DNA from 2 places in the Intestinimonas sp. MSJ-38 genome. Region 1 is predicted to be linked to the other one. Evidence: predicted binding sites of a transcription regulator. Region 1 holds the regulator's gene; the other holds the start of a gene.
What was found. Region 1 encodes Rex, which represses fermentation and respiration genes when NADH is low (regulators of the CRP and FNR family bind a similar motif). Its sites were predicted from a motif close to ATTGTTAANNNNTTAACAAT; they were not measured.
Positions count from the first base shown of each region.

Region 2: the regulator Rex is predicted to act here: its motif matches at 3,008-3,027, upstream of KQI26_RS12715 (glycerol dehydrogenase).

Region 1 is NZ_JAHLPO010000005.1:85,953-93,638, forward strand. It holds gene polA (DNA polymerase I) at 1-1,302, shown strand, start outside; gene rimI (ribosomal protein S18-alanine N-acetyltransferase) at 1,286-1,747, shown strand; gene tsaD (tRNA (adenosine(37)-N6)-threonylcarbamoyltransferase complex transferase subunit TsaD) at 2,009-3,034, shown strand; gene KQI26_RS04810 (redox-sensing transcriptional repressor Rex) at 3,285-3,905, shown strand; gene KQI26_RS04815 (2-hydroxyacyl-CoA dehydratase) at 4,509-5,852, opposite strand; gene KQI26_RS04820 (acyl-CoA dehydratase activase-related protein) at 5,858-7,686, opposite strand, start outside.
Region 2 is NZ_JAHLPO010000025.1:24,578-32,263, forward strand. It holds gene KQI26_RS15410 (TM2 domain-containing protein) at 41-376, opposite strand; gene KQI26_RS15820 (DUF2752 domain-containing protein) at 390-737, opposite strand; gene KQI26_RS12700 (helix-turn-helix domain-containing protein) at 840-1,145, shown strand; gene KQI26_RS12705 (HD domain-containing protein) at 1,189-1,686, opposite strand; gene KQI26_RS12710 (acyltransferase) at 1,911-2,972, shown strand; gene KQI26_RS12715 (glycerol dehydrogenase) at 3,117-4,199, shown strand; gene KQI26_RS12720 (dihydrodipicolinate synthase family protein) at 4,264-5,211, shown strand; gene KQI26_RS12725 (MerR family transcriptional regulator) at 5,298-6,932, shown strand; gene KQI26_RS12730 (EamA family transporter) at 6,968-7,686, opposite strand, start outside.

The DNA.
Region 1 (7,686 bases):
GCCCTGTCCGCCCTGGCCCAGCACTGTCGGGCCGTGGGACGGCTCCATGAAACCCTGGGAGAGCGCATCCGGGAAGAGGGAATGGAAAAACTCCTTTGTGAAGTGGAGCTGCCCCTGGTTCCCGTTTTGTGCCAGATGGAGCGGGAGGGCTTTTTGCTGGACACCGGAAGGCTTCTCTGTTTCGGGGCCTCTCTCGGCAGCCAGATCGAGGAGCTGACACAGGAGATCTACCGCCTGGCCGGGGAGCAGTTCAACATCAACTCCACCCAGCAGCTGGGGCATATCCTGTTTGAAAGTCTGGGACTCAAAGCCGTCAAAAAGACCAAGAAGGGCTATTCCACCGACATTGAAGTGCTGGAAAAACTGAAAAACAGCCATGCCATTGTGCCCCTCATTATTGAATACCGGAAGCTGACCAAGCTGAAAAGCACCTATGTGGACGGCCTGAGCCGGCTGGCGGGAGCCGATGGACGGGTGCACACCACCTTCCAGCAGATGATCACCGCCACAGGGCGTCTCAGCAGCACCGAGCCCAACCTGCAGAACATCCCGGTGCGTCAGCAGATCGGCGCCGAGATCCGCCGGTGTTTTGTGGCAAGGCCCGGCTGGGTGCTCATCGACGCCGACTATTCCCAGATCGAGCTGCGGGTGCTGGCCCATATCGCCGATGACCCCATTATGAAGCGGGCCTTCCTGGAAGGGGAGGACATCCACACCGTCACCGCCTCCCAGGTGTTCGGCGTACCGGTGGAGTTTGTCACGCCCCAGATGCGCAGTCATGCCAAGGCGGTGAATTTCGGCATTGTCTACGGCATTTCCGCCTTTTCTCTCTCCGAGGACATTCATGTGTCCCAGAAGGAGGCCCAGGGCTATATTGACAGCTACCTGGAAAAATACAGCGGCGTGCGCCGGTATATGGAAGAGATCAAGGAAAAGGCCCGGCAGGAAGGGTTCGTCACCACCTTGTGGGGCCGCCGCCGGTACCTGCCCGAGCTCCGCAGCAAGAACTTCAATATCCGCTCCTTCGGAGAGCGTCTGGCGCTGAACACTCCCATCCAGGGAACGGCTGCCGACATCATCAAGGCGGCCATGGTGGCGGTTGCCCGCAGGCTTGAAAAGGAAGGCCTTCAGGCCCGGCTGCTGCTCCAGGTCCACGACGAGCTGATCATCGAAGCGCCCCGGGAGGAAGCGGCGCAGGTCAGCGCCCTTCTCAAAGAGGAGATGGAAGGGGCCTTCCCCTTGTCGGTGCGCCTGACTGCCGATGTGAGCCAGGGAGAGAACTGGTATGAAGCAAAGAAATAAGACGCTGTGGCAGGTGGAGGAGCTGCGGGAGGAACACATTCCTCCGATCGCCGCCATCGAGCGGGCCTGTTTCACAGACCCCTGGAGCGAAAGCGCCTTGCGGGATGAGCTGAACAGTCCTCTGGCCCGGTACTTTGTGTGCACCGAAAACGGGGAGGTGCTGGGGTACATCGGCACCCGGATGGTGCTGGATGAATGCCAGGTGGCCAATGTGGCGGTATCTCCGGCGTGCCGCCGGGAGGGAGTGGCTTCCTTTCTGATGGAGGCCATGCTGGGTTTCTGCCGCCGGGAGGGCATGAACCTTGTGACCCTGGAAGTGCGGGTGTCAAACAGCGCCGCCCAGGCCCTTTATGAAAAGTTCGGCTTTCAGAAAACCGGTATCCGCCCCGGCTATTACCGATCCCCTCCGGAAGATGCGCTTTTGATGGCACTGAAGCCAGCATAGAGCCAGAACACCCGCTGCGGCGGGTGTTGCCCCAGGCTTCTTCCCGGCGATAAAATCGCCGGGCCAGCGTGACGCTGGACCCATAACTTTCTTTGCCTGGGTGGGCACAACTGGCCTTTTCTGATGCACTGGGCCAGGATTGCAAGATGGCCCCTACCGGGTGATGGTTTATCACACCCGGAGCACCTGGGCCTGGCAACGCATACAGCCTGGGAGAGTTTTGGCAGCGGGGACACCCCGCAGAAAAGGAATGAGAACAATATGAAGATTTTAGCCATAGAAACCTCTTGTGACGAGACGGCGGCGGCCGTCAGTCAGGATGGCCGGACCATTCTGTCCGATGTGATCTATTCCCAGGCCGATATGCACGCCCTGTATGGGGGCGTGGTGCCGGAGATCGCCTCCCGCAAGCACATCGAGAAAATCAGCCTGGTGGCCCAGCAGGCCCTGGAGCAGGCCGGGGTGGGGCCGGAGGAGATCGACGCCGTGGCCGCCACCTGCGCCCCCGGGCTGATCGGGGCCCTTCTGGTGGGGGCCAACTTCGCCAAGGCCTGCGCCCAGGCCTGGGGCGTGCCCTTTGTGCCGGTGCACCATATCCGGGGCCATATCGCCGCCAATTTCGTGGCCTTCCCGGATCTGGAGCCGCCTTTTCTGGCGCTGGTAGCCTCGGGCGGCCACACCGTCCTGGCCGATGTGCAGGATCACACCCGCATGGAAGTGCTGGGCACCACCCGGGACGATGCGGCAGGGGAGGCCTTCGACAAGATCGCCCGCACCCTGGGCCTGCCTTATCCCGGCGGCAAGGCCATGGATGAACTGGCCCAGCAGGGAGACCCCCATTTTTACGATCTGCCCCAGGCCCATGTGGCGGGCAGCGCTCTGGATTTCTCTTTTTCCGGGCTGAAAACCGCCGCCATCAACCTGGTGCACAACTTAGGCCAGAAGGGGCAGCAGGTGGAAAAACACCATCTGGCGGCGGGGGTATGCCATGCCGTGGCCCAGGCCATCGTGCCCCGGATGCTGGAAGCGGCCCGGGAAAGAAAGCGGGATACCCTGGTGATCGCCGGGGGCGTGGCGGCCAACTCGGTACTGCGCGGTCTTTTGGAAGAGGAAGCAGGGAAGGCCGGACTGCGGCTTTTCCTGCCGCCCCTGCGTCTTTGCGGGGACAACGGCTCTATGATCGCCTGCCAGGCCTACTATGAATTTCTGGCCGGGCACACCGGCACCTTAGAGCAGAACTGCTATGCCACCATGCCTCTTTCGGAGGATGTGAGCGCGGCGCTGTGATGCTGTGAAAAATCACAGATCGCACCAAAAAAGAGACGAGAAAAGCGCAAGATCCCCATTGTCAAAACAGAGCATAACACCTTGTTAAACCAGAACAAAAGGTCGAAAAAGGCCGGGACCCATTGAAAAAGCAGGGATTTCCGGTTGTGGATAACTCTGTGGACAATGTTGATAACTCATTGTAGTAAGAAAACGGGAACAGGTGGACCATCGCCCGGAAACAGTCCCGTGGAAGGAAGAAATAGGCAAAATGGAAGAAAAAAAGATTTCAATGGCGGTGATCCGCCGGATGCCCCGGTACTATCGGTATGTGAATGAGCTGCACCAGAACGGCGTGGCCCGCATTTCATCCGGGGTCTTGGCGGCCAAGATGGGCCTGAAGGCCTCCCAGGTGCGGCAGGATTTCAACTGCTTTGGCGGCTTTGGCCAGCAGGGCTATGGTTATAATGTGGAGAATCTCCGGGCTTCCATCCGGGAGATCCTCAAGCTGGACAACAACCATACAGCGGTGCTCATCGGCGCAGGTAATCTGGGCCGGGCGCTGATGACCAACTTCAAGTTTGATCAAAGCGGGTTCCAGCTCACCGCGGCCTTTGATGTGCGGCCGGAGCTGTTCGGCGGTCATGTGGCCGGGGTGCCGGTGCTGGATATGCAGGAACTGGAAAGCTATGTGGAGCGGCACCAGCCGGATATTGCCATTCTGACCCTGCCCCGTCAGGCGGCCCGGGATGTGGCCGACAAGCTGTGCAGCTGGGGCATCCGGGGCATCTGGAATTTCACCGGTGCGGATCTTCATCTGGACGGCATCCATGTGCCGGTGGAGAATGTTCATTTCAGCGAAAGCCTGATGACATTGTCATACCGCATTTGAGGCGGGGTGGCCCCGCACCCGTTCCTGTCTCCGGTGGGGATGCGCTGCTGCGCCTCCATGCTCCGGTGCTGGCGAGCCAACACCGGTAAGGGCCAACCTGCGATCCTGGGTCCGGTGGCCGGACGGCCATATTTTCTTTGCTTTGGCCGGTTGTGTTTGCCTGGGCAAAGAGAGGAACGAGAGCCCAGGCACTGGGCCAGCGTGATTCTTTGTCTTGGTCGGTTGTGTTGACCCGGGCAAAGAGAAGCCCCCCTTGTGCAAAGGGGGGACAGCATGGCGCAGCCATGCAGGGGGGATTGTGAAGCCGGGGGAATGATTCAGCTGGTTTTCTATTGTCGGGTGCGGGAGCTCGCCGTCAATCCCTCAGTCGGCGTTCGCCGACAGCTCCCTTTGCACAAGGGAGCCGTCTTTGCCTTTCTGCATCGGACTTGCCGGGCGCGGCAGCGCAGTTTGGCCGTCCGGCCACCGGACCCCCCTTGTGCAAAGGGGGGACAGCATGGCGCAGCCATGCAGGGGGGATCGTGAAGCGAAACAAGCCAACCAGCTAAATTCTGCTGCCGGGCGCGGGAGCGCAGTTTGGGTCCAGCGTCACGCTGGTGGGACTTAGCAGGTGGCCGAGGAGGAAGCCGCGTGGGACACCGGCTCCTGCTTTTTCTGAGGATAGGCCAGGGGAGTGGTCTTTTTCTCCAGATTTTCCCGGGCGATGGCCAGCATCAGCTTGATCCGGTTTTCCTGGTTGACGCTGGTGGCGCTGGGGTCATAGTCAATGGGCACAATGTTGGAATCGGGATAGATCTCCTTCAGCTTGCGGATCATGCCCTTGCCCACGATGTGATTGGGCAGGCAGCCGAAGGGCTGGGTGCAGATGATGTTCTGGAACCCTGCGTCGATCAGCTCGGCCATCTCGGCGGTGAGCAGCCAGCCTTCGCCCATCTTGCAGCCCGAGCCGATCAGCCCGCGGGACAGCTCCTTGGTGTGGTAAAAGGGGGAGGGGGCCTGAAACCGGGGCTCCTGGGATACGGCGTCGATCATGGCCTTTTCAATGCCGCAAAGGTAGTCCATGATCTTCTTCGCCACCATGGCCTTGATGGGACTGCCGCCATAGAGCTCCACATCGGTGATGTTGTTTTCAATGCAGTACATCACGAAATTCAGCACCCCGGGGATCATCACTTCGCAATCCTCCCGGCGCAGCAGTCCTTCCAGATCGTTGTTGCCCAGCTTGGAATACTTCACATAGATCTCGCCCACGACCCCAACCTTCACTTTGGGGGTCATATGCACCGGAATGCGGGCAAAATCCCGGACGATCTCACCCATGTTCTGGGCGATCTCCTTTTTGCCGTAGCCGCTCTTCTGTTCAAATTGCTGCACCAGCCGCTGGCTCCAGGTCTCCACCATGGCCATGGCCTGGCCCTTTTCGGTCTCATAGGGCTTCACCTGGTTGGAAAGGAGCATCAAAAGGTCGCCATAGACCAGAGCGGCCATGGCCTGACGCAGCAGGGGCAGGGTGAGCCGGAAGCCCTTGTTTTTCTCCAGGCCGGAAACATTCAGGGAGATCACCGGCACCTGGTCGAAACCGGCCCGGTGGAGGGCTTTCCGCAGAAGATGGATGTAGTTGGAAGCCCGGCAGCCGCCGCCGGTCTGGGACAGAAGCAGGGCGGTGCGGTCGGGGTCATAATTGCCGCTTTTCAGGGCGTCGATCATCTGGCCGATGACCAGGAGGGCCGGGTAACAGGTGTCGTTGTGCACATATTTCAGCCCGTTCTCTGTGACAGAGGGGCCGCAGTTATGGAGAAGCACTGCCCGATAGCCGTGGCTGCGGAGCACGCTTTCCAGAATGCGGAAATGGATGGGGGCCATGTTGGGCACCAGGATGGTATATTCCCGGCGCATTTCCTGGGTGAACATCAGCCGCCCTTGTTTATCGTACTGCAATTTGGCCATGGTAGTTACTTTCCTCCTGCTCTTTCCGGCGCTTCCAGAGCGGCCAGCAAACTGCGCAGCCGGATCTTCACAGCGCCCAGGTTTGTGATCTCGTCGATTTTGATCTGGGTGTATATTTTGTTTTCGCTCTCCAGAATGGAGCGGACTTCATCGGTGGTGATGGCGTCCAGGCCGCAGCCGAAGGACACCAGCTGCACCAGGTTCATGTCCTGCTGATCCCGGATGTGCCGGGCGGCGGCATAGAGCCGGGCGTGGTAGGTCCACTGGTTGAGCACGCCGGTGCGGAAGGGAGCTTCCTCCTGGCTGATGCAGTCCTCGCTGATCACCGCCGCGCCGCAGGAGCAAATCAGCTTGTCGATGCCGTGGTTGATCTCCGGGTCCACATGGTAGGGCCGCCCAGCCAGCACCATGATGGGCTTATGTTCCTGCCGGGCCTGACGGATGATCTCGGCCCCACGGGCCCGCACCTGGGCGAAGTAGTTGTCGTATTCCTGCTGCCCGGCTTTCAGTGCTTCCTGCACCTCTTTCCGGGTGATGTCGGGGAAGTACTTCTGCAAGATCGCGGTCATTTTGTGAGTGAAATCCTTTGGACGGTGCAGGCCGATGTAATCGGTGATGAGCACCACATCGGAAGGCAGGGGCATATTGCCGGAGATCACTTCCGGGTAATAGGCCACCACCGGGCAGTTATAGTGGCCATCCCCTTTGTGTTCATTTAAGTTATAGGTCATGCAGGGATAGAATATGCGCCCCACGCCCTGATCGATGAGGGATTGCACATGGCCGTGCATCAGTTTGGCGGGGAAGCACACGGTATCCGAGGGGATGCTCCCCTGGCCCCGGAGATAGAGGGCCCGGTTGGAGGGGGGAGAGGTGATGACCTCAAAGCCCAGCTTGGTGAAGAAGGCGTGCCAGAAGGGGAGCAGTTCATAGAAATTCAGACCCATGGGCAGGCCCAGCTGACCCCGTTTGCCCCGGATGGGGTGATAGGAATGGAGCAGCTGGAGCTTGTATTCGTAAATGTCCGGCAGATCTCCGGCGGCCCGACGGGTCACAGGCCGCTGGCACCGGTTGCCGCTGATGAAGCGGCGGTCCGAGCCGAACTGGTTGACGGTGAGCTTGCAGTGGTTCTGGCACAGGCCGCATTCCACCGCCTGGACCTTGTGGGTCAGGTTTTGCAGCTCCTCCGGCCCCAGCAGAGTGGAGGGGCCTTTCTGCCGCTCCATGGCATAGAGGGCCGCGCCATAGGCGCCCATCAGCCCGGCCACGCTGGGCCGCACCACCTGGACCCCCATTTCCTGCTCAAAGGCCCGGAGCACGGCGTCGTTGAGGAAGGTGCCGCCCTGCACCACGATATGCTGGCCCAGCTCCTGAGGGCTGGAAGCACGGATGACTTTATAGAGGGCATTTTTCACCACGCTGATGGACAGTCCGGCGGAGATATTCTCCACCGAGGCCCCGTCCTTCTGGGCCTGCTTTACCGAGGAATTCATAAACACGGTGCACCGGCTGCCCAGGTCCACGGGAGCGTCGGCCAGAAGGCCCAGCTTGGCAAAATCGGCCGCCGAATAGCCCAGGGCACCCGCGAAGGTCTGCAAAAAAGAGCCGCAGCCCGAGGAACAGGCTTCATTGAGGAAAATATTGTCGATCGCGCCGCCCCTGATCTTGAAGCACTTGATATCCTGGCCGCCGATGTCGATGATGAACTCCACTTCCGGCAGGAAGCGTTTGGCGGCGGTGAAGTGGGCCATGGTTTCCACCACGCCGTGATCCATCAGCAGGGCGTTCTGCACGATCTCCTCGCCATAGCCGGTGACGGCGCTGGCCCCGATGG
Region 2 (7,686 bases), on a different contig from region 1:
GGTTTTGCCGAAGCCTTTTTTATTTACGCTGTAATTCTTATTATAAAACTAACATCAGGTTATTGAAGTTCAGATCCTGGGTTTTTTTCTGGATAGTAAACCAATCGATAATGGTCAATACACCGCACAGGCCCACGGTAAGGAGTTTCAAAATACCCATACCGGTTTCTCCCAGCATAAAGCGATCAATTCCCAAAGTGCCCAGAAAAATGGATACCAGCAAAAGGGTGGTGGGATCTTTCATTTCCACAGCTGAGACCAAGGAAAACTTAGTTTCGTCTATTTCCAGAAGTTTTTGCTTGAGAAAAACGATTTTCTTTGCTGGTAAGTACTTTTGATTGGTCATGATGTAGGTGTCTACTTTGTCCTGCGTCATTTCAAATCCTCTCCTATTCCAATAAAATGTGGAAAAGCCACAAACGGCACAAATGATAAATGAACAACAAAGAAAAAAAGCAAAAACAGGATGAGCGTATCCAAGAACAGTTTTTTTCGAAATAACAAGAACTGTGGGCAAATAAAAATAGAAAAAAAGGTGTGGGAAGAAAGAAGAGGTGATAGGAGATTGCTAGGTTCCATTGTCCCTTCAAAAAAGAAAGCCATGCCCGGGTTAAACCACAGCCAGGACAAGAAATTCCCGTTAGTCTGCGCAGGGGACATCCCCAGATACACAATAAACCCAATATGCTCAAAAAAATAAGATGATTTCTGACTGTTTTCCAAGAAAATTGGAGCATAAAGGCCACCTCTCTGGTACAAAATAAATATACCACAGTATTTTTATTTTGTCAATCAATATTGATATAATAGTATTCTAATATTTGACTAGAGGGATTCTCATGTTAAACCATCAGATTCGCACATTGCGGTTGGTCCGAGGAATGAGTCAGGTGGAATTGGCCAGGCGCTTAGGTGTGACTAAGCAAAGTGTTTCTAATTGGGAAAATGATAATATCCAGCCGTCTATTGAGATGCTGAAAAAACTGGCAGATATTTTCTCGGTTTCTACTGACTATTTGCTGGGACTGGAAAAAGAAGAGTTTATTGATGTCAGCGGACTTCCCCCGGGGGTAGTAACGCATTTACGCCAAGTGGTGGAAGATTTCCGTATTTTAAAAAAAGAAGCGGAAGAAAAGAAAAAATAAAAAAGGTTTCGGTTTTACCGAAGCCTTTTTTGATATTTTCACATTATTTCTTGCTGAGAAGCAGCTGTTGGAGGAACTTCTTTCCGGTGGCTGTTTTAAAGTGGTCGTCCCGCACCTGTTCGATGGCGGCCTCATCGGCCTGCTTTTCATCCAGATTCACCAGGAAATCGGCCTCGATGAGGATCTGCAGATCGATGTCCTGCACATTGTCATAGCTGTGATGGTGGGCCACCAGCCAGCAGATCCGGTCCACAAACTCCTTGTCGGTGTAGCCGCATCTTTCCATCAGAGCCCGGCAGGCTTTTTCCCCTTCTTCCTCCTGCTGGGGGCCCTGGCAGGAGCTGTATTTTTCCAGGCAGGGTTTGATGCCGATATCGTGGAGAATGGCGGCGGTTTCCACGATGTTCATAGTGGTGGAGCTCAACTGCTCACGGGAAGCGATGGCCTTGGCCAAGCCATAGACCTTGAGAAAATGGTTGATCCGCTTGGGGGAGCCTTCCTCCCAAGCAATCATCTCGCCGATCAGTTCGCCGTTTTTCATCTATATAACCTCCTGAATGGATAAAATAAAAATCCTTTAGGGATAATGAATCATTTTACTCAGTTTTTACAAAAATGCAAGAGGGAAAGGGGATTTTTTTCTCCTCTTTTTCACAAAAAGCAAAACTTTTGAGGAAAAACAGCCATCAGGCTATAGAATGGCCGGTTTTCCTCCGGCGGCTGATATGCTATACTGGTACTATTCCAGACAAAGGGGAAAAGAGAATGAAAGAAAATACCACGGGTCGGCTGCTGTATGCCGACCTTTTGCGGGCTTTGGCCATGGTTGCGGTGATCGTGGTTCATGTGTGTGGGAACAACTGGCCGGGAATGGATGTGCACAGCACAGAATGGCAGATCCTCAACGGGTTTGACAGCCTGGTACGTTGGTGTGTGCCGGTGTTTGTCATGCTCAGCGGCATGTTCTTTTTGGACCCTCAGCGGAATGTGACCTATAAAAGCATTTTCCGCAAGAATCTGCCCCGCATTGCCGCCGCTTTTTTGATCTGGTCCACCTTCTATGCCCTGTATACTGCCTTGCTCAACAGCCGGGCCGGCACTCCCGACTCCCTGTGGCAGATCATCACCAACATCGCCTTTGGCCATTATCATTTGTGGTTTATCTATATGATCATGGGCCTGTATCTCATCACTCCCATCCTGCGGCTCTTTATCAAAGGGGCCAGCCGGCGGGATCTGGAGTATTTTTTGCTGCTCTATTTTGTCTTTACTCTCTTTCTGCCCATGTTCAACGGCACTCAGGTGGGGCAGGTGGTCAGCGGTGTGGTGTATCGGCTGGATCTGAAGATGCTGGGTGGATATATCGGCTATTTTGTGGCCGGATATTACTTCAAAACCTATGATTTTACTCCGAAAGTGAAAAAGCTCATTTACGCCGCCGGGATTTTGGGGACGCTGTGGACCTGGGGCATGACGGTGGCGGCCAGCCTGGATTGGAATGCCCCCAACGAAACCTGGTTTTTGTATGTCACTCCCAATGTGGCCATGATGTCGGTGGGGATTTTCCTCTTTTTCAAAGAGCATTGCCATGGAAATCGCTTGGGAAAACGGGGGCTGGCCTTTTGCCTCAAGGTTTCCCAGCTGTCCTTTGGAATGTATCTGGTCCATGCCTTTTTCAACAGCCGTCTGGTGGCTCTGGGGCTGAATGCGGCCACCTGGACACCGCTGGTGGCTGTGCCGGTGGCTACCGCTTTGGTGTTCCTTTTGAGTTTCCTTGCAGCATGGATTATGAGCCACATCCCCTTCCTGCGAAAGTACGGAATGTAAGCACGGAAAAATCAATCAAACACAGGGAAAAGGTCTATGTTAAACTTTTGACAAATTGACCAAATCCCCTGTGTTTTTTTATGGAATCTGCTTCTTGAAAACAGGACAAAAGAGACTACAATAGGAGACAAAGGAGTGATTCTTATGCTGAAACTCATGCGGGCCCCCGCAAAATATGTGCAGGGCGAGGACGCATTGCTGGAACTGCGTCAGAATGTAGAAAATCTGGGAAAGAGCTTCCTGTTTATCTGCAGCGGAAGTGGACGAAAAGCCACAGAGGATAAAATCCGTCAGAGCTTTGCCTCCTCGGAAGCCCAGATTTATTTTGAAACCTTTGGCGGCATCAGCTCCCGTGGGGAAATCGAGAAAATGGGCCGTCTGGTTCAGGAAAAGGGAATCGATGTGGTCTGTGGTGTAGGCGGCGGCAGCGCCATCGATACCGCCAAGGCCACGGCCTACTATCAGCATAAGCCGGTAGTCATCATCCCCACCGTTTGCGCCACCGATGCCCCTTGCACCGGTCTTTCGGTGATCTATCAGGATGATGGCACCTTCGACAGCTATTTGTTCTATCCCCAGAACCCGGATGTGGTGGTTGTGGACACTTCCATTATCGCCAAGGCCCCGGTACGGTTTTTGGTTTCCGGCATGGGAGATGCCCTGGGCACCTTCTTCGAGGCCCGGGTCTGTGAGAGAAATCATGCACCCAGCCTGGAAAATGGCGGCGTGACCCGCTCGGCCATGGCACTGTGCCGGTTGTGCTGGGATACCTTGCAGGATAAGGGGCTTCTGGCCAAGGTGGATGCCCAGCAAGGCCTGTTGACTCCGGCCGTGGAGGCCATTGTGGAAGCCAACACCTATCTCAGCGGTGTAGGCGCCGACAACGGCGGTCTGGCTGTGGCTCATTCGGTGTACAACGGCTTTACCGCTCTGGAAGAGCTCACCGCCATGCATGGTGAAGTGGTGGCTTATGGCACTCTGGCTCAGCTGCTGTTGGAGGATGGTCCCACAGAAGAATTCTGGCAGGTGCATCGGTTCTGCCGCTCGGTGGGATTGCCTGTGACTTTGGCGGAAATGGGGATCACCGACAAAAGCCGGGTGATCATTGCCGCCGAAAAGGCCTGCGCCCCCGGCGAGTCCATCCACAATATGGCCTGGGAAATCAGCCCGAAGAATCTGGAGCAAGCGCTTCTGTCGGTGGATGCCCTGTCGGCCCAACAGAAATAAGAGAAAAGGAGGAGCAAATGCTCCTCCTTCTTTCATCTTGACGAAAAGCTGGGGAGATGCTACCATGGATTTTGGAGAAAATACCCAAAAACCAAGGGAGGATGAAGCCATGGCCAGCAAGTTTTTTGAAATTCACGGTGTACTGCCCCCGGTGATCACGCCGTTCACCAAGGAAGGGAAGGTGGATTTTGAGGCCTTCCGGAAGAACATTGAAAAATGGAATGACACTGGCGTGGCCGGGTATCTGGTGCTGGGTTCCAACGGGGAAACTCCTTATCTGGAAGAGGAGGACAAACTGGAGCTCATCCGCATGGCCGCCCAGCACAAAGCGCCGGGCAAATTGCTCATGGCGGGAACCGGGCTGGAAAACACCCAGGCCACCATCCGCCTGACCAAGAAGGCCGCCGAAGCCGGGGCCCAGTGCGCCCTGGTCCTCACCCCCAATTATTACGGGGACCAGATGGGAGACGAAGCCCTTATCGCCTTCTTTACAAAGGTGGCCGACGAAAGCCCCATTCCCATTCTGATCTACAATGTGACCAAGTTTACTCATGTGAATATTTCTCCCCGGGCGGCTTCCATTCTGTCTCATCATCCCAACATTATCGGCATGAAGGACAGCTCGGGGAATATCGCCCAGTTGATCTCCTTTATGACCCAGGGTCTGGACCCGGAATTCAATTTGCTGGTGGGCACGGCTTCGGCCTGGTATCCGGCCCTGGCCATCGGCATCAAAGGCTCGGTGATGGCTCTGGCCAACTGCTGTCCCCAGGAGTGTGTGGAGGTGCAGCGCCTGTTTGAAGCGGGGGACTATGCCGCATCCCTGGAGCTTTACAAGAGGATGTTCCCGGTGAATGCCTGTGTCACCGGCAAACTGGGGGTTCCCGCTTTGAAGTATGCCTGCAATAAGCTGGGATACCAGGGGGGAGAGCCTTGCCCGCCTCTGCTGCCTTTGACCGAGGAACAGCAAAAACAGGTGGATGCCATCCTGGAAAAGGCGAAACTGGTATAAAAACAGATTTTTGACCATAAAGCCCCTTGACTGTCAAGGGGCTTTATCCTTTATACTGGCCTCAAAAGGGGAAGGAGGCGGGATATATGACCATCAAAGAAGTGGAAAAGCTGTGCAATATGGAGCGGGCTACCGTTCGGTTTTACGAACAGCAAGGATTGATTTCCCCCCGACGGAGGGAAAACGGCTACCGGGAATATTCCCAGGAGGATGTGCAGCAGCTGCTGCGGATCAAATTGCTGCGGGCGTTGGGAGTGTCTTTGGAGGAGATCGGTGAGATCCAGGCGGGGGCGCGGTCTTTGTCTCAGGCGCTGAGAGAGAATGCATACCGCTTGGACAGTCGGGAGCAGGCTCTGGTCCGAGCCAGGGAAGTGTGCCGCAGCATTGAGGAAGCGGGGATTGCCTTTGCCGCTTTGGATGCGCCCCGGTACCTGGCCCAGCTGGAAGATCCGGAGGAAACCCTTAAAAAGGACAGGCCGGCTCCGGTGTTTTCTCCAGCACTCCGGTATCTGGCCCGGGGGCTGGACACCGGAATCTGTGCACTGCCCTGGGAATTGCTGTTGACTTTGGTTTTTAAAGTGGATGTTTTATCCTTGAAAGGAATACACTGGTATCTCTTTTCCTGCTTGTCTGCCTTGACTTTGCTTCTTTTTGAGCCATTGTGCCTTCATCTGTGGGGGACGACGCCGGGAAAAGCCATTTTGGGGCTGCACATCCAAGGGGAAGAAGGAGGATATCTATCCTATGGACAGGCTTTGCGACGCACATGGAAGGTTTTGCTTCATGGCCTGGGGCTGAACCTGCCTTTGGTGAGTTTATGGTGTTCGTGGTGCAGTTTCCGACGGGCAAGAAACCTGGAAAAGCAGCCCTGGGAAGAGGAAACTGTTCTTTCCCTTCGGGAGGATAAGGAATGGGTGCGGGCGCTGGCCTTTGTGGCCTGCGGACTGATCATGGCTCTTATCAGTGTCACAGCCCAGCGCCAGGGGCTGCGGGTTCCCAATGGCCTGCCGCTCACGGTGGAAGAATTTGCGGAAAATTACAACGCCTTGGCCCAGCATCTGGATATGGACTACGGGCGGCAGCTGAATGCCCAGGGCCGGTGGGAAAACATCGCCATGGACTATTCTGTTGAAGGTAGCCGGGCGCCTCACCCTGAGTTTACCTATACAGTAAAGAAAGGCGTGCTCACAGGGGTTGCTTTTTCCATCCAGGAGGAGGGAATCGGGGTGGCCGCCACCGGTCGGGAGATCATGCTGCTTTCCAGCCTGGCCGTGGAAGGAGCACAGAGAAGAGCTGACCCGCTGGCTTTGTGGGTCCGTCCGGTAGCCAAAGAAATCCAACGCAGCGCCACGGATTCATTCCTTTTTGAAAAAGAGGATGTGCGCTTCCGCTGCCATGTGGTCACCGATGGCTCCAATGTGCCTTTGGGAGATGCAAATGGGGTGTTGCTGCAGCGGGGAGAAAGCTATCAGGCGGATTTTTCCATTGAGATCCAGCAGGATGCCTGCACAAGGCCCCGGTTGGTTCTGTGGCCCCTGAGTGCTTTGATGCTGGGGTCTGGTCTGGTTCTTGCGATCTTTCCTCAAAAAGTGTGGGTGCTGTGGGATCTGTTGCATCTTTGCCCGGCCGCCTATGAAGTAAGACGGGGTTTTTCTTTGCGCAAAGTGGGCCTTGTGCTCTGCATTTTTGGAATGTTGCTGTTTCTCTGGATCGGATTATAGTATCAAAAAAGCGCCGCTGTGCGGCGCTTTTTTGATTATTCCTGGCCCAGGATGACGATGCCCACCGCCGCAATAGCGATGACCAGGTATTGGGCTTTGGACAGTTTTTCTTTCAGCAGCAAACGGCTCCACAACAGGGAGGCGATGCAGTAAGAGGAGATCATGGGCGCGGCCACAATGGCGTTGGCGCCGATGGCGAATACATAGGCAAACTGGCCTGCGGTTTCGCACAGAGCGGCCAGCATTTTGGGCTTTTCCTTGGAGAGGGTGATCTTTTGCTTTTTGATGATCACCACATAGATGAAGGCACACACAGCCATGAACAGGAAGGTCAGCTCATAGGCGATGTTGGCCTGAGTTTCCGCAATGGCCCGGTCCAGCAGCAGAGCATCGGCAAAGGTGCCCAGACCATCGATCAGGCAATAGAGCAGGGGAAAGACGATGGCCAACACGCTGCGGGTGTATTTTTTGTCTGCCGACAGACCGCTTTGCAGGCGGATGGTGTCGTCTTTTTTCTTTTCAATGACAGACAGGGCGAAAACGCCGATGCACACCAGAGCCACGCCGAAAAACTGCATGGCGCCCATGGTGTCGCCCAGGATAAAGAAGCACAAAAGGGCGGCCACTGCGCCGGAAGAGTTACACACCGGCGAGGAGATGGACAGCTCAATATACCGCAGGCCCGCATAACCCAGGATCATAGCCAGGATATAGAGGAAGGAGGCGGGAAGATAGGTGATGATGTCCACAAAAG